DNA from 2 places in the Pantoea sp. X-Soil-TKNS-1207 genome. Region 2 is predicted to be linked to the other one. Evidence: predicted binding sites of a transcription regulator. Region 2 holds the regulator's gene; the other holds the start of a gene.

Region 1 (14,826 bases), 360 kb from region 2:
GTCGCTTTGGGCGCAGTGGTATTTCGGCCTGTTGTTGCCGCCGCTGATGCTGGCGCTGTTGCTGGAACCGCGCGCGCTAAACTGCGACCCGCATTTCATTCATGTGGAATTCCATGAAACCGGCCATCCCTGCGCCTTCTGGATTGATGTACGGGAAGATGACGAGGCACGCTACCTCAGCCCACAGCAGCGCATCGATCGCCTGATTCAGCAGCACCTGATCCCGGCGGTCAACGGCATGGCGCAGCACGGCGACATCAACGCCAAACTGATCTGGAATAATATGGGTTTCTCCTTTCACTGGTTCCTCGGCGAGCTGAAAACCCTGCTGCCCGCCCCTCTGGTGCAGCAACTGGAGCAGGCGCTGTTCTTTACCCGCACGCTGCTGGATGGCAGCGACAATCCGCTGTATCGCACCATGATCCCGCGTAACGGCGAGATGGAGCGTCGCAGCTGCTGCCAGCGCTACCGCATCCCCGATATTGAGCGTTGTGGTAACTGCACATTAAAAGTGGTGTAGAGTTCGCGCATTCTGTTACAGATTCTCTTTTTCTCCCGTTTACAGCTGAAAAGGCTTATGGCAGCTTTTAGGCTTCGTTTTTGCCGGAGAAAAAAATGAGCCTGGAGTCGGTACGGCACTTCTTTGCCGAACATGCACCGGATATCGACATCATCGAGATGCCGGAAAGCACCGCCACCGTTGAACTGGCCGCTCGCGTCCACGGCGTAGAGCCGGGGCAGATCGCCAAAACCCTGTCGCTAAAAGTGAAAAATAGCGTGGTGCTGATTGTCACGCGCGGCGATGCACGCCTCGACAATCGCAAACTGAAAACGGCGCTCGGCGCCAAAGCCCGCATGTTGAGCGTCGATGAAGTGGTGAACTGGACGGGTCATCCGGTCGGCGGCGTCTGCCCGTTCGGGCTGGAAAATCCGCTGACCGTATATTGCGATGTCTCACTGCGCAGCTTTGCGGAAGTGCTGCCCGCAGCCGGCTCGATTCATAGCGCGATACGCATTTCGCCGCAGCGTATGGCCGATCTCACTGCGGCAAAATGGATAGACGTCTGCGAGGCGCGTTAACGCTGCTCGCGCGTCACGGCACCGGAAATTTCGATGCCGCGCGTTTCACGCCCAAAGGCGACAAACACGCAAATCAGCACCGCGACCGTCCCGGCAACAATCGCCATTCCCAGGCCATAGTTGCCGTCATGTGCCTCGGCAATGCGCGACTGCAAGGTCGCATTGACCGAGGCAATCAGGTTACCCAGCTGGTAAACAAAGCCTGGCAGCACCGCACGCGCATTGGCGGGCACCAGCTCGGTCAGATAGGTCGGCACCACGCCCCATGCGCCCTGCACCATAAACTGCATCAGAAACGCGCCAATGCCAATCATCCATGAACCGCTGGAGAACGCCCACAGCGGCAGCACCGGCAGCGCCAGAAACGACGCCAGGATGATGGCTTTTTTACGTCCGATACGTTCCGACAGCGAACCAAAGAACACGCCGCCGAGCATCGCCGCGATGTTGTAGCTGATGGCGATAATACTCACGGTATGCGGATCAAACTGGTGCTGTACTTTGAGGAAGGTGGGATAGAGATCCTGCGTCCCGTGGCTGAAGAAGTTAAAGCAGGCCATCAGCAGCACCATATACACGCAGATTTTCCAGTGCTGGCGAATAATCGGCAGCAGCGCAGTACTCTCCTTGCGCGCGCGTGCCGCCAGCCATACCGGCGATTCCGGCACTTTAAAATAGATAAACGGCAGCAGCAGAATCGGCAGCGCGCCAATCATAAACATGCCACGCCAGCCAACGCTCTCGAAGAACAGACCAAAGATGATCGACGCCAGCAGATAACCGCACGGATAACCCGCCTGGAAAATGCCCGACATCAAACCGCGCGAGCGGTCCGGGATGGTTTCCATCGCCAGCGACGAGGCCACGCCCCAGATCCCGCCCATCGCCACGCCGTAAATCACGCGGAACGTCAGGAAGGCGGCAAAGTTGGGTGACCAGGCCGATAGCAACTCAAACAGCGAGAACATCACGATGTTGAGCATCAGAATCGGCCGACGACCAAATTTTTCCGCGAGACGACCAAACACCAGCGCGCCAATCGGTCGCACCGCCAGCGTGAGCATAATCGCGAGAGAAACATCAGAAACGCTGGTGTGAAAATACTGGGCAAGATCGCTGAGTACAAACACCAGGATAAAGAAGTCGAACGCATCCAGCGTCCAGCTGGCGAAACTGGCAAAAGCCACATTTCGCTGCGTCGCAGTCCAGTTAAACATAGGGGGTATCCTGTCTGACAGCGTCCGGTTCGTTGGCCGGACATTTTTGTGAACGTTACCGTGCGAATGATTGCAACGGTTATTATTATGTTAACCATTTGTATATAGCATGTCAGAAAGGCGGGTTGTGGCGGGGAATTGTCAGCGAGTGCATCGGGATGTAAGAAGGCATGTCATCGGACACAGGCGTAAATGACGGCCATCACCCGAGGGATGACCGCCATTCATTTAGCGATTCAGATCGTTAAAAGCCTGTTCGATAATATTGAGCAGCAGCGGATTGTCCACGCTGTGCAACACATGTACCAGCGCGCCGCTATTTTCGGGCACGCCAATATCCAGCCGCAGCGGGGTGCGGTAGCGCCAGCTTTTACCGCGCGTAGCACCGGCACGCAGCTCCACATCGACGTGATAATCCATGCCGTCGGCAACGCGTTGATTTAGCAGCCAGGCCACCACCAGCGCATCGTGAATCCAGCAGCCCGGCAGATGGCGGGTACGGATCGAGTAATCAATCCAGGGTCGCAGGGTTTCACGCACAAACTGCGTCAGCGGATGATCGCAGCCGGTGAGACAGTTGAGATCCTGATGCGTCAGCAGGGTTTGCGTCGTGACATCCATCGGCACCAGCGTGATGGTAGCGCCGCTGTGCAGCACCTGATGCGCGGCTTCCGGGTCGAGGCCGAAATTGGTGTCTTTGACGTAATCGTCCAGCGCAAACACGCCGCCCATAATCACAATCTCCGCCACCGCTTCAGCCATCTCAGGATAACGTTGCAGAGCCAGCGCCACGTTGGTTAACGGGCCGATGGCGACCAGCGTGAATTCGCCGGGATTGTCACAAATCAGCTGGCCCATCACGCCTGCGGCATCATTGCCATCGGCCGGGATCAGCTGCGGCTGACGGACACCGCGCCACAGTTCCGCCAGCTTTTCATCCTTCACGCCATCAAGACGCGCACGCCACGGCGCCGGATCTTCACGCAGCGCCTGCAACGCGCCCTGCATGACCGGAATATTCTGGCCCAGCCGTTGCAGCAGATCTTTCGCCACCTGCGCCCCCACCGCACTCGGCGTATTGCCGCTGACGGTGGTAATTAACTCGAGCGACAACGACGGCGATGCCAGCGCTAACGCCAGCGCCAGGCCGTCATCGGTGTTTGCACCGGCAATACCATTCCCCGGATCACAATCAATAATCAATCTTTTCATAATGTTATTTATTTTCGGCTGATGATTTGACAACCACAGGACTCACCGATTTCAAGATGGTGAGGAAATTCCGCCAGCTCCGCTTCGCCATTCCAGTTTTTCAGCATGGCAATCGCGCGCTGCGCCATTTCGCGCAGCGGCTGGCGTACCGTTGTCAGCGTCGGCACATGAAATGCCGACTGCTCGGTACCGTTAAAGCAGACCAGCGCGACGTCCTGCGGGACACGCAGCCCGCGCTCGGAAAAGGCGCGAATACAGCCAATCGCCTGCCCTTCATTGCTGGCGAACAGGGCGCGCGGAACATGGCCAGTCTCAAGCATCCGCCGTGCCGCATCGTAACCGCCCTGACGTGAATAGCTGGCGGGGTAGATCAGCGCATCATCCGCCTGCAACCCCTGCTCCGCCATCGCATCGCGCCAGCCCTGAATACGATCCTGAGCATTCAGCATCTCCAGCGGACCACTGATCATCCCCACCTGCTGATAACCGTGGCTCAGCAGATGCGCCGTCACCTGACGCGCCGCTTCACGCTCATTCACCCGCAACATGCTCACGCCGGGTTGCGGCTCGACGCGATCCAGCATGACAAAGGGCGTACCGCTGGCTTTGATCACATCAATATAGGGGTGGCGATCGACGCTATTGTAAAACAGGCCATCAACCTGCCGGTTCAGCAGACCCTGAATTAATTCCAGCTCGCGCTGACGGTCATCACCGGCATCGCCCAGCAACATTACGTGGCCGTGATGCAGTGATTCCTGCAATAACAGGTGCGCCATCGAGGCGACGAAGGGGTTGGCAATGTTCGGCACAATCAGGCCGAAGGTTTTGGTGCTGCCGGATGCCAGCGCACGCGCTACGGCATTTGGCCGATAACCGGTTTGCTCAATCGCAGCCAGCACGCGCAGCCGGGTGGCTTCCGCCACCGGGCGCGGTCCATTGTTGATAACGTAACTCACCACAGCCACTGACGTGCCTGCGGCTTTCGCCACATCGCTGCGGGTTACATTACCGGATGATGATTTTGCCAATACCTTACCTCTGTTCTGCCCTGTAGCACTTATCGCGCAGGTTTTTGCTGACGGCGCTGAGATGCGTGACAAATCGCGCCGTTACAGGACAGGTACGTTTTGCTCAACAAATTTACTGCCGTCAGATAGCATCTTCCGGCAGGTTCAGGTCACGCCCACGCGTTTCCGGCGCCACAAAGGTGGTGAGGAAACCGATGGTCGCCATCACGGAGAAATAGACGGCAATCGCCCACCAGTGGCCGGTATACGACAGCAGCGCCGCCGCCACTAAAGGCGCAGTGCCTCCTGAAAGCATAGACCCCAGCTCTTTCGCCACCGCCATCTTGGTGTAACGATGTTTTACGCCAAACAATTCCACGCCCCACGCCGCCTGCACGCCATAGATGCCGAGCGAGGCCAGCGCCATCCCCACCACAATCACCGGAATAACGATCGCCGGCTCACGGCTGTCCAGCAGATGGAAAGCGGGCCACGCATAGAACATCAGCAGCAGGCAGAAGACACGATAAGTGATGCGACGGCCGAAACGATCGGAGAGCCAGCCGGCGAAAGGAATAATCAGGAAGCCCAGCAGGGAGGCGATAAACACCGCAGTGGTGGGTACCGATTTGTCCACCATCAGCACTTTCGCCACGTAACCGACGATAAAGCCCTGCGCCAGATAGGAAGGACCGTTTTCGCCGATACGCAGGCCTATCATGGTCCAGAAAGAACGGCTGCGCTGCCAGAAGCTACGGTTATCAACCTCGGCTGGCTGGCTCGCCAGCGTGGCGTGACGTTCCGCCTGCAATACGGCTTGCTGACGTTCAAACACCGGGGTTTCGCGCAGATGACGGCGGAGCCACAAGGCGACCAGCGCAATCAGCACGCTGCTGAGGAACGGAATACGCCAGCCCCAGGCCAGCAGGCTTTGCTGGTCCATCTGCACCACCGCCAGCCAGACCAGCGAGGCGATCAGCGTGCCGCTGTTGGAACCGAGCGCAATCACTGACGAAACCAGCCCACGACGTTCAACTGGCGCATATTCGCCCAGCATCACCGTCCCGCCGGACAGCTCCGCCCCCGCGCCCAGCCCCTGGGTAAAACGCAGCAGCACCAGACACGCCGGCGCCCACACGCCGATGGTGGCGTAGGAAGGAATCAGACCAATCAGCGTGGTGGAAGCGCCCATCAGGATGATGGTGGTGATCATCACCACCTTGCGTCCTTTACGGTCGCCTATCCAGCCAAACAGCAGCGCACCAATCGGACGGGCAATAAAGCCCACCGACCAGGTGGCGAAACTGGACATCAGCGCCATAGTCGGGCTGGCTTCGGGGAAGAAGACATCGCCAAAAATGATACCGGCCGCCAGGCCATAGAGCGCGAAATCCGCGTACTCCATTGCCGTGCCCAGCCAGCAGGATAAGGTGGCGCGCCAGAAATCTTTGCGGCCGGAGGAGGTTTCGAGCCGCGCATCGGCAGCCGAAGAAGAAGACAGTGCGCGTTGTTGCGAAACGGATTGATGTACCGTCATAACCATTTCCCTGATAGATGAAGATCGATCAAACAAACGCCCTTCCGTGGGTAGGTTCCCTTGCAACAAGCGGAACGCCACGGTGGCGACGTAGAGTGGGCATACCTGGATGAAAGTTCAGTAAAGGATTCCCTGGTGTTGGAATTCTTCTATTCGCCGGACTTCGCCGATGTTTTTTCCATCGGTCGCATTAATAGGGCAAATGTAACTGCGTCATCTCAAGGCCAACTTCGTCTCTGGCACCGTGAGCTATCACTGTGCGCACAGTCTATCTACGCGCGTAGATAAATCAAGTGATCTGAGCAAAAATAATTAATTTATCTTTACTATCATTCAGAGATTAGCGATAAAAATGGCGGCAATTCATGACATTACACTCAGTGCCCGTGTACAAAATAGCATCCCTGACGGGTGTAATTAACGATTTTTGCTTATCATTAACGAGGTGGCGGCTGAACCTGCATCGCGCTTCTTGTCGCATATTTCAGTTAAGTTTTGATGACAGATGCGAATTTGTCCTAAATCCTACCGGCCTGGCTGGTTCCACGGCCATCTGCATTACACTGGAGAAAATATTCAGGAGCGTTATGACCATCATCCTTATGCGACACGGCAAACCCGATCATCCGGTAAGCGGGCGCTTCACGGCGCGGGCGCTGGCCGACTGGTGCGAAGGTTACGACCAGGCGGATATCTGCGATTCACCGCCGCCCCGCAGCGCAGCGATTGCGCGCCTGGCCAGTGTGATCGCCTCCAGCCCGCTGCCGCGCGCCCGCTCATCACTGGCGCGATTAGGATTGCAGCCTGATGCGGTGGATGCGTTGTTCAGCGAAGTGGCGATTCCTCATCTGCCGTTTGAACGGCTGCATCTGCCGCTTAACGTCTGGCTGGCGCTACTGCGCCTGCTGTGGTTGTGCGGCTACGCAGGAAAAGTGGAATCGGTGCAACATGCGCGCCAGCGTGCGCAGCAGGCCGCCGACAAACTGATTGTGCTGTCGAACAGCGGCACCGTGTTGCTGGTCGGTCACGGCATCATGAATAAACTGATCGCCCGTGAGCTGCGCAAACGTGGCTGGCAGGCCGAAAAGCACGCCAGCAGCCGCCACTGGAGCAGCGCCATCTATCATCGGCCCTTTATCTAGCCGCTGAGAGTGAAGTAGCTCAGCACTTCACAGCCGGTACCGGCCTGTGGCGTGGCAATCACCTTCATCTGCGCCAAATCGATCACGCTCAGCGAGCCATCGCCCTCATTGGCGATCAGCAGCGTGCGATTATCGTCGCTGAAGCAGCCATCCATCGGCTTATTTCCCACCGCAATGTCGCCCAGCGGATTGAGCAGATCGTCAAACAGGGTGATTACCGCCTCGTGATCGCCAATCGCCACCAGCCGCTCACCGTTAGCGCTGAAGCGCACTACCTGGCATGGCTGCTGATGTCCCGGCAGCCGCAGCCGCTGACGGATGCGATGGCTCTGGCGATCCACCACATACAGCAGCGGTACATCAGCCGCGCTGGCGACCAGATAGGGATGTTTCGGCGATGCCGCGATACCGGCAATCGGACCGGGCAGCAGAATGGTATCGATGACCCGCCCTTCTGCCTCGCACAGATCGACCACCGTAATGCTGGCGTCCTCTTCGTTGTCGGTAAACAGCTTACGTCCGCTGGGGGAGAGCGCCAGCCGGTGTGCGTTATGCGAGGGTAGCGCGATGGTTTTCTCCAGCCGATCGCTGGCAGGATCAATCACCGCCACCGCCGCGCTGTTTTCACAGCAGAGATAGACTTTGCCGTCGCGCCCCAGCTGGCCGCTGTGCGGCGACTGCAACGGCGAGAGATCGATAAAGCCGCTGATGGCGCGCTGACGCAGGTCAATCACCGCCACTTTGTGGCCGGGATGAGGGTTGTCGCCGTGGACGCCATCGCCGTAAATCGGGACATAGGCCTTCTCCCATTGTGGCAGCATCAGTAATTCGTGCGGACGCGGTGGAAAAGCATTCAGCTCCTGCTCCACGGCAAAGGTATCCGGGTTAAGAAACAGCACGCGATTGCCCTGCTTGTCGACCGCCAGTAATCCATGGTGGTGTGGCTGCATAGCTTCTCCTTTTTTTAACATCTGCCTTTAAGCGTAGCTAACCTGCATCGGCGGTGGGCCAGGCCAGTGAAAAATACAGTCTCGTTAACCGGTGTATTGAAGCGCATTTTTTAACCCACGCCACGCTCTGCCACCCCCGGATGTTATTTTATTAGGAATAGTCTTAAAGCGGATAAATTAAAAAATCAGCCTCACATTAATTAATTCCACGATAACTTTAACGCCGTCGGCTCATTCATTTTCCGGTTTATCTGAAAGAGAAAGAAAATGATAGCCTCGCGCGCAGGAATGTTTTATTAAGCAAGGGTGAGTCTTTTACACACAGCCGTGAGGAAACAAGAAGCGCGCCCACGCGCCAGCATCAGGGAATCCACTACCGTATAATCACAATAATCAGGTGCACCATGACAAAAAAACGCCTACACACTGCCCGTATGCTGTGGCACAACTGGCAAAAAATTTCTTTTACCAGTCAGATGTTATGGCAAAAAAGGCAGCAAAATACCGTAACCGCGCCGGAATACGATCCCAGCGAAGAGGATAATGTGGTGTTAATTTCCGCGCAGAAAGATCTGCCGGAAATTCCAAAAATAGTCTGGATGTATTGGGACGATGAATATTTACCAAAATCAATGCTGTTAAATATTCAAAAAATTCGCAAAGATAATCCCGATCATCAGGTGCATCTGTTAAATCGCCAGACCGTCAATGAAGTACTGCCGGATTTTATATTTACCTCTGCCGAATTAAGCCTGAAACAAAAAAGCGAAGCCATTCGTCTGGAATTATTGTTGCGCTACGGTGGCATCGCCATTGATTGCAGCACCCTGCTGTTTGAAGATCTCAGCTGGGTGCACCGGGTACATCAGGAACGGCGCATGGATGTGATTGGTTACTATTGTGAAGTGTCGACCCTGAATTTTCTGTCGCCGGTGATGGAAAACTGGTTCCTCGCCGCCCCACCCAATAATCCCTATATCCGCGAGTGGCAAAAGCATTATGCGCCGATCAAACATCTCGGCGAGCAGCGCTATTTCCACGACATGGCACAGCGCGATGATTATCCGCTGCTGATGCAGAAAATCCCCCAGCCGGAACAGCAATTGTGCACGCTGGCACAGCAGGCAGCCATGCGCGAATATCGTCGGGCGAATGTCTATTTGCGCAAAGGGGAAGCCAATGCGTTTTTTTATCAGCGCCTGAGCGGCTGGAACAGCGCGGCTTTTGCCCGTGCGGTGTTATTCCATCAGCGCCCGCACACCCCGCCGCCGGTGATTAAGCTGAGCGGCAACGAGCGCCTGCACCTCGACTTCAACCTGCGCCTCGGCAACTACAACCGCACCAGCCTGCTGGGAGAGATGATGCAGCCGCACGCGCCGGTGGCGCTGGCATCACCCTCAACCATCAACAAAGCGCGCGCGTAGCCAGTGAATAAAGGTGGTGACCGCCCGCGGCACCTGGGCCGCATAAGGGCGCACCACCCATAATCGCTCGGCAAAAGCCTCCACCGACTGCCACTGCGGCAGCACCTGCTGCAACGTTCCCGCCGCCAGCGCCGCGCTGGCACTGAAATCCGGCAGCATGGCGATACCCAGCCCTTGCAGCGCCGCATCACGAATTGATTCGCTGTTGTTGGTGGCAAAATTCCCCTGAATCTTCACCTGCACCGTTTCACTGCTGTCGCTTAGCTGACGAAAGCGCCACTGTGGCGATTCCAGCCCACGCGGATAATACAGGCAGTTATGCTGCGGCAAATCCTGCGGCGTTTGCGGGGTGCCGCTCTGCGCCAGATAAGCGGGGGAAGCCACCAGCAGGGTGTGAGTTTCGCACAGCGGCAGCGCAACGTGAGTTTCCGGCAGCACCTGGCTGTGGCGAATCGCCAGATCAAAACCTTCGCTGCCGAGCGAGACCAGCCGGTCGGTCACATCCAGTTGCAGGCGTACCTGTGGGTATTCACGCAGAAAATCACCGATGATCGGCACCAGCTGCTGACGGGCAAACGCCACCGGCGCGCTGACGCGCACCATTCCGCGTACCGGGCCTGCCTCATCACGCACGCTGAAAAAACTCTGAGCGATGCGCGCAAAGGGATCGCGTAGCTCATCCACCAGTTTTTCTCCGGCAGAGGTGAGGCGGACGCTGCGCGTGGTGCGCTGCACCAGCGAGACTCCGGCCATCTCTTCCAGCTCTTTAATTTTTTGACTCATCGCCGCTTTGCTGACGTCCAGCCGTTCAGCTGCGCGGGTAAAACTGCCGAGTTCAGCCAGCACCGTTAGCCAGTGCAGGTGCACCCAGAGGGCATCGGTTTTGATTTCTTTCATGATGATTGTTCAAAATAATAAATAATCATTTCAGGCAGCGCGCTTTTTCTTTGCAGCGGCACGCGGCAGCATAGAGCCACATCATAATATTTCCATGTGAGCAAAAACGAGGGTTTATTTATGCCGTTACTGCAATTTGACGTGATTCAGGGCCGTTCTGAATCAGAATTACGCACCCTGCTGGATGCAGCCCACCGCGCGGTATTAACCGCCTTTAAGGTTCCCGCGCGCGATCGTTATCAGATTGTTCACGAAAATAAAAGATACCAGATGGTCTTTCAGGACACCGGCCTGGGCTTCGAGCGCAGTGACAATCTTGTGATGGTGCGCGTTTACACCAGCCCAAGAAGTGAAGAACAGAAAATGTTGTTCATGGCAGAGTTAGCTCGCGAGTTGCAGGAAAACTGTGGCGTGCAGGGTAACGACCTGATGATCAGCTTTATTACAAACAGTAAGGGCGACTGGAGCTTTGCCGATGGCGAGGCGCAGTATCTGACTGGCAAACTCTGATCCTCTTTCCTGCCCCACCTCTGGCAGCAATCCCTTTGCTGCCAGCGTAAACCATAGCCCACCTAAACCCGCTATAAACGAATTCAAATCAGCCGCACAAATCTGACTGGTCATGTTGCAGCCATGTGACAGCCAATATAGATTGACGCAAAAACCCCCCAGAGGGTCGTTAGCGCAGGGATTGCGTTTCCAATTAGCCTGAGGATCTGACCTTGTCCGAACTAGCATCGGTTGTACTTTTTTTGGCTGCGATCGCAGTCTATTCCTGGAAAGCCGGGCGAAATAAATTCTGGTTTACGTTGATTTTATTGCTCCTTACGCTGTTTATCGTGCTGAACATCACCCTGTTCGCCAGCAACTATTTTACCGGCGACGGCATCAATGACGCGGTGCTATATACCCTGACCAACAGCCTGACCGGCGCTGGCATCAGCAAATACGTGGTGCCTGCTATCGGGGTAATCATTGGCTTATTTTTGCTGTTCTGCCTGCTCACCTGGCTACTGCGCCATCGCAAACAACAGCACCAGCTTGGCTGGAGCCTGCTGGCGATCGCCTGTGCCGCCGGATCGGTACAAACCACCCCGGCATTCCGTCAGGTAAAAGATTTGATCGCCTCCCACAATCGCCAGGCCGATTCCGACTTCGAAACCTACTACAAAACGCCAAAATCGGTGATTGCCGAACCGAAGCTCAATCTGGTCTATATCTATGGCGAAAGTCTGGAACGCACCTATTTCAATGAACAAACCTTTCCTGGCCTGGCGCCCGAGCTGAGCCGCGAAAAAGATCAAAGCCTCGATTTCAGCAACACCGAGCAGCTGCCAGGCACCGATTACACCATCGCCGGGATGGTCGGTTCGCAGTGCGGCATCCCGCTGTTTGCCCCCTTCCAGGATAACGCCTCAGCGGCGCTTTCCAGCTTCTTCCCGCAGAATATCTGCCTGGGCGATATCCTGAAAAACTCCGGCTATGAAAACTGGTTTATTCAGGGGGCCGATCTGCGCTTTGCCGGTAAAGACACGTTCCTGAAATCACACGGTTTTGACCCGGCGCATATGTATGGCTCGCAGGAGCTGAAAGAACGGGTGGCTGACCCTGACTACCGTAACAACTGGGGTTACTACGATGACACTGTGATGGATGAAGTGTTTAAGAAGTATGAGGAGCTGTCGCGTCAGCAAAAACGCTTCGCGCTGTTTACCCTCACCGTCGATACCCATCACCCGGATGGCTTTATTTCCCGTACCTGTCAGCACAAAAGCTACAGCTATGATGGCAAGCCGAATCAGTCGTTCAGCGCCGTGGCCTGTTCGCAGGAGCATGTGGCGCGACTGATTGCACGCATCAAAGCCTCGCCCTGGTTTAAGAACACCATCATTGTGGTGACCTCTGATCACCTGGCGATGAACAACACCGCGCATCAGTATCTGATCCAGCAACCGCGCCATGACCTGTTTATGGTGATCCGTGGCGATCAGCCTGAGGCTAAAGTGATCGACGGCAAGCGCAGTACGCTGGATAACGGTGCCACGGTGCTGGATATTCTTGGCGGTGATAAGGCTATCGGCCTCGGTCGTAGCGGTCTCAGCTCCCCTTCGCTGTCGGCGCAGTTTGCCAACATGACGCAGAAGGTTCTGGCGTGGAAACCGGATATCATCCAGCTGTGGAACTTCCCCACTAAACTCAATGCGTTCACCATCGATCAACAGAAAAATACCTTCAGCTTCTCAGGCACTACGTTCAAGCTGCCTATCCTGTTCCGCGTGGGCGATAAACGCGTCGAGCCGCTGCCGGAAGGCGAGTATTCCGCGCCGCTGCGCTACCAGCTGGCGGATTTTACCGCCGCCGATAAATTCGTCTGGGTTGACCGCTGCTTCAAGATGGGTCGCCTGTGGCAACCTGCGCTGGCACTCTCCGGCGATCTTTGTTTAGCGACGGGACAGCTGGGCGGCCAGCCGGTGGTGACGCACATCGACAAGCCGGTATGGAAAGGCAAAGTCACCTTCCCGCAAACGGCGATCAGCGATGCGCAGTATCAGCACAACGAGCAGCAGATCCGCATCGAAGATAACGCCATTCGCTACAGCGCCGACAGCTTTATGCTTAACGTGCCCGGCGCACCGCAGAGCGTGAAAAGCTTTGCCGGTATCTCACGTCCGGAGCTGTGGGGACGCTGGTCCAACGCCAACCTCGCGCCTGAAGTGAATATTGAATATGTCGATGCGCTGCCTGGCCGGTTTGATGTGGTGATCACCGCACGCGCCTTTGGTCCGAATGCGCATCGGCCGATACCAGTGCGCGTGGGCGACCAGCAGCAGATACTGAATCTGGGGGATGATATCTCTACCACTACGCTGCATTTTACTAATCCCGCTGGCAGCCATAATTTAATTATCGCGCCGCCGGAACCGCAGCTGTCGAATGAAGGAAATATCATCGGCCAGGACCCACGCAAATTAGGTATCGGCATGGTGGATATTAAAATCGTTCCCCAACCGCAGAGCTAAGCGGAATTATGTCATTCCTGATAATGGGATGACATAATGTTTCAACTGCTATCAGAATATATATTTCGGATCATCGCGGTGCGCCCTGCACCGCGTTCCGGGGCCTGATACCAGATAGCATCTCTTTCCAGCGCTTATTTCCCCGCCATAATAAAACGCCAACGCTGATTATTTCCCGCCTCCCTCACCACAATTATTCCCCTGAATTACTATCACAACATTAAAATAATCATGGCACGCAATATGCTTATTTCCCCTGTCGCGACATCGAATAAACAAAGCTGAATGCTATTCAGCTAATACACATCACAGGGGCATTATATGGCGTCAAGTGGACTCAAACAGAAATTGGGGCTGGTCGATCTGTCGTTACTCGGCATTGGATCGATGATCGGCTCCGGCTGGCTGTATGCGGCGCTCAACAGCTCCGGTTACGCGGGGAGCCATACCGGCTGGGCGTGGGTATTAGGGGCGGTAATCGTGTTGCTGATTGGCCTGGTTTATGCGGAGCTTTCGTCAGCGATTCCGCGGGCGGGCGGCTTCGTGCGTTATCCTAACTACTCGCACGGTAATATCGTCGGCTTTGTGATTGGCGTCAGCTCGCTGCTGGCCTACACCAGCACCGCCGGGGTGGAAGTGGAAGCGGTACGTCAGTATGCGATTTACTGGTGGCCTGCGCTGGGCCACGCCGACGGCAGCCCAACCGGTCTCGGTTTTGTGGTGCAGATTGGACTGCTGGTGGCGTTTTTCCTGCTGAACTACTGGAGCGTCAGCTTTTTTGGCCGCGTTAATACTATCGTTACCACCTTTAAATTCATCGTGCCGCTGCTGACCATCGTCACGCTGCTGCTTTACTTCCACGCGCCAAACCTTGATGTGCCACCGGCCCCGCCGGGCGGCGCGCATGGCGTGTTCAGCTCACTGACCGGTGCCGGTATCGTCTTCGCCTATCTCGGTTTTCGTCAGGCGGTGGATTTTGCCAGTGAAGCGAAAAATCCGCAGCGCAACGTGCCGCTGGCGATTGGTATCGCCATTGCCGTTAGCTTCGTGATCTATCTGGCGCTGCAATATGCCTTTATGGGCGCCGTGCCAACGGATTTGCTGTCGCAGCATGGCTGGGCGGGCCTGAAGCAGGTGTTCCAGTCTCCCTATGCTGACCTGGCACGCAGCCTTGGCCTCACCTGGCTGATTAACCTGATCCTGATCGATGCGGTGATTTCACCTGCGGGGACCGGCAATATCTATCTGGCCGGCGCCGCGCGCGTGCTGTTTGCCTGGGCGCGTAATGGCCACCTGTTCAGGGTTTTCGGCGAGGTGGATGCAAAATCCGGGGTACC
Region 2 (14,826 bases):
TGAAGAAGCCCCAGGTGCCGGAGGCGGAGTTGCGGCCGTAACGCTGGATGCTACGCGTGGCCCAGTGCGGGTCGCTCAGCCCCAGATCGCCCCAGCGCTGCGGCACCCGCTGCGCGCCGCACAGACGCGTCACCGAGAACAGCGCATCGAGCTGCTGCGGATCGATACGCGTCAGCGGATTGTCCTGGTTAACCACCACCACCAGCGCATCCAGCGCCACCGGCACCGCCAGCGGCGGATAGCCATAACGTGAGGTGAATAACTGGCGTTCATCAGCCTGCATCGGGCGGCTCATGGGGCCGAGTTGCGCTGCGCCAGCGGCCAGCGCAGTCGGGGCGGTGGAGGAACCCGCCGCCTGCACCTGCACATTGACGCCAGGTGACTGACGGCTGAAATCCTCGCCCCACAGCGTCATCAGATAACCGAGGGTATCGGAGCCAACGCTGCTCAGATTGCCAGCCAGCATGGTTTGTTGCCCCTGCGCCAGCACAGAGAACGACAGCAAAATGAACAGCAACAACGATTTCATGCAGGATTTCCGTGACGGTTTTTTGAGTAATCTGGATCTGTTAAAGCGTTCACCTTATGCGTAGCGGCACGATAAATCGCGCCGCTACGGAAGGAGCCTTAACTGAATGACATTACGACAGTTATTGCGTCACATTCTCCCGTATCCCGCTGGCGACAATCAACCGTGGCGGCAGGATAAAGCTAAAGCAGGTCTCCTGATGCGGCACGCTGGTGATCTCCAGTCGGGTGTTGTGATGGCCGAGCGCATGTTTAACGATCGCCAGTCCCAGACCGCTGCCGCCGGTGGCGCGCGAACGCGCTTTATCCACGCGGTAGAAGCGTTCAGTCAGGCGTGGCAGGTGTTCAGCACTGATACCGGGTCCGTTGTCGCACACTTTAAACTCGGCACCCTGCTTATTACGCAGCCAGCTGATGTCGATACGGGTGCCATCCGGCGTATGATTCACCGCGTTATACACCAGGTTAGAGATGGCGCTACGCAGTTGCTCATCATTGCCCAGCACCCTGAGATGCGGATCGGTATGGAAATGGATCTCATGACGGCCCTGGCTGAGGGTTTCCGCTTCACGCTGCAACAGCAGCAGCATGGTCGGCACATCAACGGTTTCTTTCATATCGATGGCGGGTGCCGCTTCAATGCGTGACAGCGTCAGCAACTGTTTCACCAGGCTATCCATGCGTCGCGTCTGCTCCTGCATGGTCTGAAGCGCTTTGCTGCGGGAACGTTCGTTCATCACCGAATCGTTCATCATCTCCAGATAGCCCTGCAACACGGTCAGCGGCGTGCGCAGCTCATGGCTGACGTTGGCGAAGAAGTTACGCCGCGCGCCTTCCAGCTGGTGCATTTGCGTGACGTCGCGCGCCACCATCAGCCACTGCCCTTCACTGTAGGGCATGACGCGAAACTCCATATGGTGCTGATTGTTCAGCACCAGCGTCAGTGGCTTATTGAAATCGCGCTGGCGAATATAGCGGGAGAATTCCGGGTAACGCAGCAGGTTAAGGATGTTCTGACCGTTATCTTCCGGCCAGCGCAGACCCAAATGCTGCTGCGCCAGACCGTTACACCAGAAAATGGTGCCCTCTTCCGTGGTGAGGACTACCGCATCCGGTAACGACTCGGCCCCACTGCGAAAGCGTTTGATCAGGTTGCCCAACTCGCGACGGCGTCGCCGGTTGCGCAGCTGCATCTGATACAGCCCGTAAAACAGAGGTTCCCAGCTGGCGCGCCCGCCGGGCGGCGTCATGGATCGATCGACCCACAGCCAGTGCGACAGCCGCATCAGGTTCCAGCAGTGCCACAGCAACACGCCAAGCACCGTCACCAGCAGCAGCCAGGGAAGATAACCAAACAGCAGACCGAGAATCAATGCTGGCAGACAAGCCAGCACCAGCTCGGTCAGTAATCTCTTCCAGGAGAGTCGTTCCAGCACGGTAAAGACTCCGTTTAGTAGCGGGCAGAGAAACGATACCCTGTTCCGCGTACGGTTTGTACCATGCGATCGTGGCCGGAGACCTCCAGCGCTTTACGTAAACGACGGATATGCACATCGACAGTACGATCTTCGACATACACATTGGTGCCCCAGACATGGTTCAGCAGCTGCTCGCGGCTGTAAACGCGTTCCGGGTGGGTCATAAAGAAGTGCAACAGTTTGTATTCGGTCGGCCCCATTTCCAGCGGCGTGGTTTCAGACATCACCCGGTGTGATGAAGGGTCGAGGCTCAGCCCCTGCATCTCAATCACCTCTTCCACCGCCATCGGTGAAATACGGCGCATCACCGCTTTGATACGTGCCATCAACTCTTTGGGTGAGAACGGTTTGGTGATGTAATCATCCGCGCCCACTTCGAGTCCGCGTACGCGATCTTCCTCTTCGCCGCGCGCTGTCAGCATCATCACCGGGATATCACGCGTCATCGCTTCACGTTTCAGATGCTTAATAAACTGGATGCCGCTCCCGCCGGGTAACATCCAGTCGAGCAAAATCAAATCAGGCCAGGGTTCGATAAGCTTCCCCACTGCGCTGTCATAATCTTCTGCCTCAATTGGCTGGTAATCATTTTGTTCCAGTACGAAACATAACATTTCACGGATGGGAGCTTCGTCTTCCACAACCAAAATGCGCTTAGCCATTATTACTCCTGCTGATATGACGGCTGTCACTGGGATTTGCGGCGTCATTATGCGTCAGTTTTATGACACTTTTATGAAAAAACCAACGGGTAAAATTGCGCACAAAGAGAGAATTGTGACAGCCGAAACAGGATTTTAGTCTGACTGAGGGAAAAGGACAGGCAGGTGATTGTTAAGGAAAACTGTTCTTTACCGGCCGGACCAACGCAGGCGCCAGCCGGGCAGGCCGTTTCCTGGCTTATGGCGACGGGCGATCCGTTTCGTAATTTGATGCGCTTACCACCGCCATGGCAGATTTCAGGTCAGCAAATTCCGCTTTCCCCAGCACCTCATTACGTATAGCAAGGAATTCCTCATGCGACATCTTCTCTGCAAAATCCGGTGCCGCGTTAGAGAGATGCCAGGCATCATCGAGATTCGCCAGAGCGAATACTATCGCCATTTTTTCAAATTCATCCCCTTTCTGCCAGGTTTGATGCATGACATCGACAAATACATTCAGGAATTCTTTCACATTCTTCGGTCTGAATGCATCAAGGTAAAACACATGCGCACGTTCAACAACGTGTTCCCCTCGCGTTATTGACGACATTGCTAACGTTGTCATTACGACAAAATCCGGCAGGCAATTACGCGCATCGTAATTAAAATCTTTCTTTATTACCATCGACAACAGACCTTGCTGTAAACACGCTGAGAATTGCGGATTATCAGGTGTACGTCTGGAATAGCGTTGCTGCGCAGGCAGAATAAAGAATCGGCCGGTAGCCATACAATATTCGCCATCCTGACGCGTTCTGGCTTCGTTGATTTTCGCCTGCACCGCCTGCGTAAATTTAACTAACTCACCGGCGGGAGGAACCTGATGGTCGAAAGGTCTGATCAATATCTTGCTGCCTCTATTCTCGTTATAAATAAGGGTATCAAAGAATTCACCCACCTCCAGCAGCGGCCGGGGATTTATATTTAAAACACGCTCTTCAAGTTGAGAAACAAAGGATGTTAAATCGAAAAATGATGCCATTCCGCCACTGGAATTCTGTACTATATTTATATTCTCCGCAACGGCAGTCGCAGGCCGATCATTATTACCCGCCGCATCCACCCTGGTATTGGAACCAGCAATGCCTGATAGATTAATCATATTTTACGTCTCCTGATAAAAAAGAGACTCAGTTAAATCATGCTCTCCTCTGCGGTTAAATAGCTGAGGCATGATGAATTGATGAAATTTCTCTCTGATATATAACCCGGTCACGAGATATGCCAGCCCGGCAGCAAACGTATATAATCCCCCCACGCTAAATCTGGCAGGGAGCATCCATGCGCATTATCCATACGGCAGACTGGCATCTGGGCCAGTTCTTCTACAGTAAAAGTCGCGCACCGGAACATCAGGCGTTTCTCGACTGGCTGCGCCAGCAAATTGAACTGCATCAGGTGGATGCGCTGATTGTCGCCGGGGATCTGTTTGATACCGGCTCGCCGCCGAGCTACGCCCGTGAAATGTTTAACCGCTTTGTGGTGGCGTTGCAGCAAAGCCACTGCCAGCTGATTGTGCTGGCCGGTAATCATGATTCCGTCGCCACCCTGAATGAATCGCGCGAGTTACTCGCCTGCCTCAATACCCGGGTGATCACCAGCGCCACGCCGCAGGGCGAGCAGCAGGTACTGACCCTGAACCAGCGTGATGGCACGCCGGGCGCGCTGCTGTGCGCCATCCCCTACCTGCGTCCGCGCGATATTCTGCGCAGCCAGGCCGGGCAGTCCGGGCGTGAAAAACAGCTGTCGCTGCTGGAAGCCATCGAACAACATTATCAGCACTGCTTTGCCGCCGCCGAGGCGCAGCGTGCAGCCCTGGGCGGCGCGTTGCCGATTATCGCCACCGGCCATCTCACCACCGTTGGCGTGACTAAAAGCGATTCGGTACGCGATATCTATATCGGCACGCTGGATGCTTTCCCGGCGCAGGCGTTTCCCCCGGCGGATTACATCGCCCTCGGCCATATTCATCGCGCGCAGCGCATTGCCGATAGCGACCATATTCGCTACAGCGGCTCCTCGATCCCGCTCAGCTTTGACGAACTGGGGCGTGACAAAAGCGTGTTCCTGCTTGAGTTCAGCGCCGGTCTTGATGCGGTAACGCCGCTGACTATCCCGTTATTTCAGCCGATGCAGATGCTGAAAGGCTCGCTGGCGGAGATCGAATCGCAGCTGGCGGTCTTTAAAGAGGGCGATGCCGACCAGCCGGTATGGCTGGATATTGAGATCACCACGCAGGAATATCTCAGCGATCTGCAACGCCGCATCGAACAACTGACCGAGGCGTTACCGGTGGAGGTCCTGCTGGTGCGCCGCAGCCGCGAGCAGCGTCAGCGCAGCCTGGCGCGGCTGGATAATGAAACCCTGAGCGAATTGCAGGTTGAAGAGGTGTTTGCCCGCCGCCTGGCGCTGGAAGAAGAGCTGGATGCCGATCAGGCTGAGCAACTGACCCAGCTGTTTCGCACCACCCTTGCCGCGCTGGAGAACCCCTCAGCATGAAAATCCTCACGCTGCGATTTAAAAATCTCAACGCCCTGCGCGGTGAATGGTTTATCGATTTTCGCCGTGAACCTTTTGCCAGCAATGGGCTGTTTGCCATCACCGGCGCAACCGGTGCCGGTAAAACCACCCTGCTCGATGCCATTTGCCTGGCGCTTTATCACCAGACGCCGCGTCTCGGCGTGCTGTCGCAAACCCAGAACGAACTGATCACCCGTGATACCGCCGAATGTCTGGCGGAGGTGGAGTTTGAAATCAAGGGCGAATCATGGCGCGCCTTCTGGAGCCAGAACCGGGCGCGCGGTCAGGCCGACGGTAAATTACAGGCTCCGCGCGTCGAGCTGGCGCGCTGCGCTGATAATCAGATCGTCGCGGACAAAGTGAGTGACAAACTCAGGCTGATCGAAACCTTATCCGGCCTCGATTTCGCCCGCTTCACCCGCTCAATGATGCTGTCGCAGGGCCAGTTCGCCGCCTTCCTCAATGCCAAACCCGGCGAACGCGCCGAACTGCTGGAGGAGCTGACGGGCACCGAGATTTACGGCCAGATTTCGATGCAGATTTTTGAGCGCTACAAAACCGCGCGCGCCGATCTGGATACCCTGCGCGCCCGCGCTGGCGGCATGATGTTGCTGGATGAGGCGCGCCGGGCAGAACTGACGGCACAGCTGGAACAACTCACCGCCACGGAAACGACGCTCAACCAGCAGCTGACCGAAGCACAGCAGCAGCAGCAATGGCTGCACCAGGCGCAGCAGCTGGCGCAGGAGCAGCAGCAGGCGCAACAGGCGCAGCAGGCGGCGGAAAATGCGTGGCAGCAGGCCGAAGCCGAGCGGCTGCGACTGGCGCGCGCCGAACCGGCGGAAAAGCTACGCGACAAACTGCAACAGCGCGAACAGCTGCAACAGGAGCAGAACGCCCTGGCGCAGCAGGCGCAGCGTTTACAGGATCAGCAACAGCAGGCCCACAGCGCCCAGCAGCAGGGCGAGGCCCGTTACCAGGCGGCACAGCAGGCGCGCGAGCAGGCGCAGACGCAGCATCAGCAGCTGGAGACGTTGCTGACCGAACAGGTGATTCCGCTTGATCAGCAGATCGCCACTCTCGATCAGCAGATCAGTGAGCAACAGCAGCAGCACACGCAGCAACAACAGCTGGTGCAGCACAGCAGCGCTGCGCTGAGTCAGCAGTTACAGGAAAGTGAACGCTTACAACAGCAGTGGGATGAGCAGCAGCAGTGGCGCAGCCGCGAAGCCAGCGTCGCGCACTGGGGTGAGCATCTCACGCAATGGCAGGCCGACATTACGCGGCTGGACGAACGCGAGCAGGCGGTTAACGGGCTGAACACCCAGCAGCAGCAACAGCAGCAGCAACATGACCAGCTGCAACAGGCCTTCGCGGAACGTCAGCAGACGGCCGGACCACTGCAACAGGCCGCGACCGCCGCCAGCCAGGCCCGTCAGCAGGCGGAGCAGGCGCTGACGGCGCTGGAAACACAACATCCGGCTCAGCAACTGCGCGACGCCCTGGCACAGCATCAGGCCCAGCGTGCAGCGCGCCAGCAACTGACCTTACTGGCCGCGCAGTGGCGTTCGCTCCAGCCGCAGCGCCAGCAGCGTCAGCAGCAGCTCACCACGCTGCAACAGCAGCATCAGACGGAAGAACTGGCGTTGCAGGCCTTGCGCGACGAGTGGAAACGCGTCAATCAGGCACGAGTTGATGTGCAGAAAATTTGCGATCTGGAGCGCACCATCGCCCAGCTCGCCGATGAACGCGCGCGGCTGCAACCGGATCAGCCCTGCCCGCTGTGCGGCTCCTGCCAGCACCCGGCAATTGAACAATATCGCCAGCTGGAGCCGGACGAGAATCAGCAGCGGCTGGTCGCCCTGCAAACTCAGGAAACGCAGTTAAAAGAATCCGGTACCGCCAAAGGTGAGCAGCAGCGGCTGTCGCTGCTGCAACAGCAGGCGTTGCAGCAGGAGCTGAGCCATCTCGACCAGCAAATCACCGCGCTAAGCGAGCAATGGCAGGAGCTGAGCGGTGAGCTGGCGCTTACCTTCACGCTGGAGCAGCAGGATGATTTCAGCCTGTGGCAGCAACAGCAGGATCAGCAGGAAAACCAGCAACAGCGGCAGTTGCAGGCGCTGGAAGCCGCCGCGCGCGATCTGCAACAGGCGAAAGATGCCCAGCAGCAGCAACAGCAGCAGTGGCAGGACCAGCAACAGCAGCAGCAACTGGCACAGCAGCAGATCGCCAGCGTTCAGCAGACGCTGAACGATATCAGCCAGCGCGTGGAGACCGAGCGTGCCGCCTGGCAGCAATTAACCCGGCAGCTGGAACAGCAGCTGGCGCAGCATCAGCTGGCCCTGCCCGACCGTGAGGCGCGCGACGGCTGGCTGCGCACGTTGCAACAGCGCTGGCAACAATGGCAGGAAAGTGAGCGGTTACTCACCAACCTGCAACCGCAGCTGGCGAAGGCGGATAGCGAACGCCACAACCTGCAACAAAACCTCGCCCGCGAGCAGCAGCGGCTGGAGACGCTGCAACAGGCGCTAAACGCGCTGCAACAACAACGCCAGATGCAACAACAGCTGCGTCAGCAGTTGTTTGGCGATCGTCAGGTTCAGGCCGAGCGCCAGGCTCATCAGGCGGCGCTCCAGCAGTGCGAACAGCTGCTGGCGCAGCAGTTGCAGGCCTGGCAGCAGGCGCAAAGCGCGCTGCACAGCCTTAACGGCCAGCGCGCGCAAATCGATCAGCAACAACAGGCCCTGACGGCGCGCGTCGACGCGGCAGAAAGCGCGTTCCTCAGCGCCTTGCAGCACAGCGATTTTGCCGACGAAACGGCACTGCGCGCCGCCCTGCTGGACGAACAGGACGTGCAGCAGCTGCGCCAGCATTTACAGGGGCTGGAGCAACAGCGCCAGCAGCAACTCACCCTCAGCCAGCAGCTGGCGCAGCGGCTGGCGAGCCATCAGCAGCAGCGTCCGGCTGCACTGAGCGAAACGCCGGCAGCGGAAATCGCTACGCATCTGGAGTATCTGCGCCTGGCGCTGCGCGACAACGCGCGCCAGCAGGGCGAAGCGCAGCAGCAGCTGCACAGCGACGCGCAGCAGCGCCAGCAGCAGCAATCCCTGCTGGAACACATCAGCAGCAACGAAGCGACGCTGGCGCAGTGGGGCCAGCTGAATGATTTGATTGGTTCCGCCAAAGGCGACAAATTCCGCCGTTTCGCCCAGGGCTTAACCCTTGATCATCTGGTATGGCTGGCGAACCGTCAGCTCGACCGCCTGCATGGTCGTTATCTGTTGCAGCGGCGCGCCAGTGACGAACTGGAGCTGGATGTGGTTGATACCTGGCAGGCGGATGCCACGCGCGATACCCGCACCCTGTCGGGCGGCGAGAGTTTCCTCGTCAGCCTGGCGCTGGCGCTGGCGTTATCGGATCTGGTCAGCCATAAGACGCGTATCGAGTCGCTGTTCCTCGATGAAGGCTTCGGCACCCTGGATGCCGAAACGCTGGACACCGCGCTGGATGCGCTGGATGCGCTTAACGCCAGCGGCAAAACCATCGGCGTTATCAGCCATGTGGAAGCGATGAAGGAACGTATCCCGGTGCAGATCAAGGTGCGTAAGATGAACGGGCTGGGATACAGCAAGCTGGAATTGCCGTCCTAAATAACCGGTGCAGCGGTGCGAATGAATTCGCACCCTACGGCATATATGCCGGCCCGGCCTGCCGGGCGGCAAATTCTGGTTTTAGCGACAGTCAGAGTAATGCCATAGCATTCTGTGGTTCAGCCGATAGACTGTCTGCTGGATGCATAAAGATCATCAAACGGCACAGCAATGAATGTAATGACCCGAATTGGCCTGCTCACCCTCACGCTGGCGCTCAGCGCCTGTCAGCACTCCGCGCCGCAGCAGAGTGCGCAGGCGAACCTGTGCCAGCCGGATAAATCGCCCACCAGCGCCTCCTGCAAATGGACGGCAGAAATGCAGGCGACGCTGGCGCAGCAGTTCCACGATGCCAGCCATTACGCCGGGCAGCTTTGCCTGGTACGGCTGGAGTGGGAAAAAAGTGGCCGCTATGCGGTCACCCAGACTCAGGGCGATGAGCCGCTGTGTCTGCGTGCCTGGCAGTTGATTGGTCAGTCGAAGGGATTACCACCGCCGCCCGATCGCGGGCAGCCGGTGTGGTTTGGCTTTGCGCCGCAGCAGGCTAATTTACCAGTCCATCTTGCCGCCACTGGCGCGGGCTGATGCCGAACCAGCGCCGAAACGCACGCGAAAAGGCGCTGACCTCAGAGTAACCCAGCAGCAGCGCCATTTCTGAAATCGGCAGCTGCTTTTGTTGCAGATAATGGGTCGCCATTTCGCAACGCACTTTATCCACCAGCGTGGTAAAGCTGATGCCCTCCTCGCGCAGACGGCGCTGCAACGACCAGCTCGACAGCCCCATTTTGTCCGCAATCTCATCCAGCACCGGTTCGCCCTGTATCAATGCCAGATTCACCTGCGAACGCGCCTGCTCCACCACGCTCTGCTGGCTGGCGCTGCTGTTAAGGCGGCGGATCGCATCCTGCATCACCATCAGCAACATCGGATCATGATCGGGCATGGCGCGCAGCAGATCGCGTTTCGGGATCAGCAGCGAGTTGAAGGGTTGATCGAACCACACCGGCGCATCGAACACTTTGCAGTGCTCATGCCACTGCTCCGGGCGCGGATGTTCGAAATGCACTTCGCGCGGCGCCCAGTTCTTCCCGGCCACATGACGAATCAGGTTCAGGAACATGCCGAGCGTCAGTTCCGCATCCTGGCGACGGGACAGGATCGCTCCGTGGCGCACCTGATAATCCAGCCGCCAGCAGTCGCCTTTATCGATCAGCCGCGTCAGGGTGTCGTGCTGATGGCACGGAAAGGCATTCACCACGTTATGCAGCGCCTGTTCCAGCGTCGGCGAGCACAGCCCGATATAGCCAATCAGCCCTAATGACTGCGGTTTGAACTGCCTGCCGTAGTGCAAACCGAAGTTATCAAAACCAGAATGTCGTGCCGCCTCTTCCATCACGCGACAATAGTTCACCAGGCCAAGGCTCAGCGTTGGGCTGGCGAGCAGTTCGGAGTCGATGCCGCTAATGCCGAAGATGCGATCCACATCGCCGCCTTTGACGGTGATAAAGTCGCTCAGGCCGGTCGCCGCCGCCGCCAAAACGCCACGGTTGCTGGCGCTGGCCTGGGCTGACAAGGCGCTAAAGGCCTCGGGCTGTCTCATCAGTGAATTCATGCTGACCTCACAGGATACGCAGGAGTGAATCGAATTACCGTATCCAGCAATTTTCGTACCAGGCGGGCAACGCGCGGAAATCGGCGGTTAAACGGGAAGGCGGGCGTGGCGGGCACCGAAACAGCGCAACCACGCCCACTGGTGGTGCATCAGGCACCGACAGGCAGCTGGCTGTTCTCCAGATAACGACGACACAGGCGTACCGAATGATCGGCCCAGCGCGGCCCGAGGCTGAGCGCCATTTCGGTGTCGGCATGGGAACCCATCCACGCGGTGAGCTGGATACGTCGCTGGATCAGCAGCGTCGGTACCAGCGCCATCTCGGCGTCGCTGATATGCGCGACCTGCTCGTAGCCGCGGATCCAGTTATCCAGCCACTCTTCGGCACGCGGATGGTGCTCAACAAAGCTGATCGCCGCCGCCAGATCGTGCAGATACCAGCCAAGACCGCAGTCGTCAAAATCGATCACGCGGGTTTCGCCTTTATGCAGCAGCAGGTTAGTCAGACGCAGATCGGCATGGATCAGACCGTAACGATCTTCACCTTTGCCGAAGTCGCGCAGCTCCTGCCCGACGCGCGCGACCGCCTCTTCCACCACGCGGTGATCGGCGGGATTGAGGTTTGGCGCATCCTGCCAGCGGCCCCAGTGGCTCTGCTCGCTCACCATGGTGTGATGATCCCAGATGATGCGCTGGAAGCCCTGCGGCTTCTGCCAGTTTTTGCTGTGCTGATGCAGACGCGCGGTGATGTGGCCAAGCTGCTGGAAGGCTTTGGGATCGACATCGGTCGTCGGCATGTCGCCTTCGATCCAGTGGAACAGCACCGCATGACGCACGCCGCCATCCGGCAGGCGCAGCGACAACACGGTTTCGCCATCGCTGGCCGGAATCGCTTCCGGCACCATGATGCCGATGTCGCGCAGCGCGTCGAGCCACAGCAGTTCACTGAGGATATCGGCTTTGCTGTGGTAATCCGGGCGATGCAGACGCAGCGCGTAACGTTTTCCGCCCGCCAGCAACAGGAAGGTGGCGTTTTCTGAGCGGCACAGCAGTTTCAGCTCGCCCTGCAACGCAGCGGAGTAGCAGGCCAGCGCCTGTTGCGCCAGCACGGTGATTTCAGCATTTGTCAGGGTGTCGGATTGTTTGGCACTCATTCATCAGGCTCCAGGGATGACAACAGTGTTATCAGCATGGGATGACGTCGTCCTGACTGCTTGACCGCAGATGACCCAAAGTTGACCGCAGCGTACATCTGGCACTTTTCTTGCGTCAGAGTTGACCGTGGAGGACAAAACTCACTGCGCCTGCGTCAAGTTTTCCCGTGAGAGGCAGCGGCATTATCCCCTTCACTGTAGCGCAAACGATAAACCGGCGCGGTGAAGTTACCGCACTCAACAAAAACGACGGGGATAAGATTATGACGAGCAAGCTCAAACCCACCCTGGGAACCCTGCATCTGTGGGGTATCGCGGTTGGCCTGGTCATTTCCGGGGAGTATTTCGGCTGGAGTTACGGCTGGGGCGTAGCAGGGACGCTGGGATTTCTCATTACCACGGCGCTGATCGCCACCATGTACACCTGTTTTATTTTCAGCTTTACCGAACTGACCACCGCGATCCCACATGCCGGTGGCCCGTTTGCCTATAGCCGCCGCGCCTTTGGCGAAACCGGCGGCCTGATCGCCGGTCTGGCGACGCTGATTGAGTTTGTGTTCGCCCCGCCTGCAATTGCCATGGCGATTGGCGCCTATCTCAACGTGCAGTATCCGCAGCTCAACCCGAAAACGGCGGCGGTGGCAGCCTATCTGGTGTTTATGGCGCTGAATATTCTCGGCGTGAAACTGGCGGCAATGTTTGAACTGGTGGTAACGGTGCTGGCGGTGATTGAGCTGCTGGTGTTTATGGGCGTGGTATCACCGGGCTTTAGCATTGCCAATTTTGCCGCCAACGGCTGGGCTGGCAGCGAGCATTTCGGGATGCCGGCCCTGTCCGGTATTTTTGCTGCGATCCCCTTCGCCATCTGGTTTTTCCTCGCCATTGAAGGCGCGGCGATGGCGGCAGAAGAAGCCAAAGATCCGAAACGTACCATTCCCAAAGCCTACATCACCGGCATTCTGACGCTGGTGGTACTGGCGATCGGCGTGATGCTGCTGGCGGGTGGCGCGGGCGACTGGCGTAAACTTTCAGACATCAACGACCCACTGCCGCAGGCGATGAAGATGATTGTCGGCGAGCACTCCAACTGGATGCATATGCTGGTGTGGATTGGCCTGTTTGGCCTGGTTGCCAGCTTCCACGGCATTATTCTCGGCTATTCGCGGCAGTTCTTTGCCCTCGCCCGTGCCGGTTATCTGCCGCAAGGCCTGGCGAAACTGTCGCGCTTCCAGACCCCGCATCGCGCGATTATCGCCGGTGGCGTGATTGGGATCGCCGCGATCTACAGCGACGGCCTGATTAATTTGCAGGGAATGACCCTGACGGCTGCGATGATCACCATGGCGGTGTTTGGCGCGATTGTGATGTACCTGATGAGTATGCTGAGCCTGTTCAAACTGCGTCGTATCGCGCCAGAGATGGAGCGCAGCTTCCGCGCGCCAGGCTACCCGATCGTACCGGGTATCGCACTGGTGCTGTCGCTGGTATGCCTGGTGGCGATGCTGTGGTTTAACCCGGTGATTGGCGGCCTGTTCGTGGGGATTATGGTGGTGGGCTACATCTATTTCCTGGCCACTAAATCGCAGCGCGACAACGCGCCGCAGGATTCGATGCTGGTGGGGGAATAACAGAAACTGCGGTTGCTGGAAGGTCGGGATTCATCCCGACCCTGCCACGTAGGGTCGGGATGAATCCCGACCTTCGCAATTACAATGGCCAAAGCCATGCCGCGCCGCGCACCCCGCTGGAATCGCCATGCACCGCTTTTAATACCGGCGTTTCACACTCGCGGCCAAACACCCACTGCTTCATCAGCGTCGGTACGGTCTGATACAGACGATCGTTATTGCTCATACCGCCGCCCAATACGATGACATCCGGATCAAGCAGATTCACCACCTGCGCCAGCGATTTTGCCAGACGCATTTCATAGCGGCTCATCGCCAGTTCGGCGACCGGGTCCTGCTGTTCAATCAGGGTAATAATCTCCGCGCCTTTCAGGGATTTTCCGCTCAGCCGCTGATAATCAATGGCAAAACCGGTGCCGGAGACGAAGGTCTCGATGCAGCCCTGCAACCCGCAATAACAGGGAACCTCCGCCCGATAACGCAGTTCGTCCTCATCCATCCACGGCAGCGGGTTATGGCCCCATTCACCGGCGTTACCGTTGCCGCCAATGCGTGACGCGCCGTTAATCGCCACCCCGGCGCCCGATCCGGTGCCGATAATCACCGCAAACACCAGCGACTGACCGGCACCCGCGCCGTCCACCGCTTCGGATACCGCCAGACAATTCGCGTCGTTGGCGATACGCACGTCTCGATTCAGCGCCTGCGCCAGATCTTTGTCCAGCGGCTGACCGTTCAGCCAGGTGGAGTTAGCGTTTTTCACCCGCTGGGTATAAGGCGAAATGGTGCCCGGAATGCCCAGCCCCACCGTGCCCTGCTGCCCGGTTTTCTCTTCCGCCAGCAGCACCAGGTCAACAATCGCCTGTACCGTCGCACCGTAGTCGTCACGCGGGGTGTTCACACGATGACGAAACAGTTCCAGCCCCTGGTCTGACAGCGCGATCACCTCAATTTTCGTGCCGCCTAAATCGATACCTATACGCACGTTTTATTCCTCATTATTCGTTCGGGTGAGAGATACAGTAGAGGGGCGTTTCGGTAAAGGCAATGAAACCCATCCGATGTTTCGCTATCATGCGCGCTGACTCATAGACTTGTGCGCCCGATCGCACCCCCGGTAAGGAATCCCGATGTTGTGGTTTAAAAATATGATGGTTTATCGTCTGAATCGTGACATTCCGCTGTCCGCAGACGATCTGGAAAAACAGCTCGACGCCTTCACTTTTTCGCCTTGCGGTAGCCAGGATATGGCGAAAACCGGTTGGGTTTCCCCGATGGGCAACCGCAGCGAAGCGCTGACGCATGTGATTAATGGTCAGATCATTATCTGCGCACGTACCGAGCAGAAAATTCTGCCTTCGCCGGTGGTGAAGCAGGCGCTGGAAGCCAAAATCGATAAGCTGGAAGCGGAACAAAGCCGCAAGCTGAAGAAGACCGAAAAAGATTCGCTGAAAGATGAAGTGCTGCACAGCCTGCTGCCGCGCGCCTTCAGTCGTTTCAGCCAGACCTTTATGTGGATCGACACCGTCAACAACCTGATCATCGTCGACTG

Evidence for each region. The regulator PhoB, encoded in region 2, activates phosphate uptake and scavenging genes when phosphate is short. The targets are predictions, from matches to a motif close to CTGTCATAAAACTGNCNNAT.
Region 1: opgB (phosphatidylglycerol--membrane-oligosaccharide glycerophosphotransferase) is a predicted target of PhoB. The motif match lies at 11,092-11,111, and genes of this name have one in related genera.

The regions. Positions count from the first base shown of each region.
Region 1 is NZ_AP035958.1:667,286-682,111, reverse strand. It holds gene fhuF (siderophore-iron reductase FhuF) at 1-520, shown strand, start outside; gene AC6I8V_RS03050 (YbaK/EbsC family protein) at 616-1,080, shown strand; gene AC6I8V_RS03045 (MFS transporter) at 1,077-2,297, opposite strand; gene AC6I8V_RS03040 (nucleoside hydrolase) at 2,526-3,509, opposite strand; gene AC6I8V_RS03035 (LacI family DNA-binding transcriptional regulator) at 3,518-4,540, opposite strand; gene AC6I8V_RS03030 (MFS transporter) at 4,662-6,056, opposite strand; gene AC6I8V_RS03025 (histidine phosphatase family protein) at 6,644-7,198, shown strand; gene AC6I8V_RS03020 (beta-propeller fold lactonase family protein) at 7,195-8,148, opposite strand; gene AC6I8V_RS03015 (glycosyltransferase family 32 protein) at 8,553-9,572, shown strand; gene AC6I8V_RS03010 (LysR family transcriptional regulator) at 9,546-10,469, opposite strand; gene AC6I8V_RS03005 (tautomerase family protein) at 10,590-10,979, shown strand; gene opgB (phosphatidylglycerol--membrane-oligosaccharide glycerophosphotransferase) at 11,192-13,489, shown strand; gene AC6I8V_RS02995 (APC family permease) at 13,811-14,826, shown strand, end outside.
Region 2 is NZ_AP035958.1:1,024,704-1,039,529, reverse strand. It holds gene AC6I8V_RS04680 (PstS family phosphate ABC transporter substrate-binding protein) at 1-529, opposite strand, end outside; gene phoR (phosphate regulon sensor histidine kinase PhoR) at 651-1,964, opposite strand; gene phoB (phosphate response regulator transcription factor PhoB) at 1,979-2,668, opposite strand; gene AC6I8V_RS04665 (hypothetical protein) at 2,907-3,812, opposite strand; gene sbcD (exonuclease subunit SbcD) at 3,992-5,209, shown strand; gene AC6I8V_RS04655 (AAA family ATPase) at 5,206-8,880, shown strand; gene AC6I8V_RS04650 (cell envelope integrity TolA C-terminal domain-containing protein) at 9,061-9,465, shown strand; gene qhpR (AraC-like transcriptional regulator QhpR) at 9,425-10,480, opposite strand; gene AC6I8V_RS04640 (phosphotransferase enzyme family protein) at 10,642-11,646, opposite strand; gene eat (ethanolamine permease) at 11,910-13,274, shown strand; gene mak (fructokinase) at 13,354-14,259, opposite strand; gene rdgC (recombination-associated protein RdgC) at 14,405-14,826, shown strand, end outside.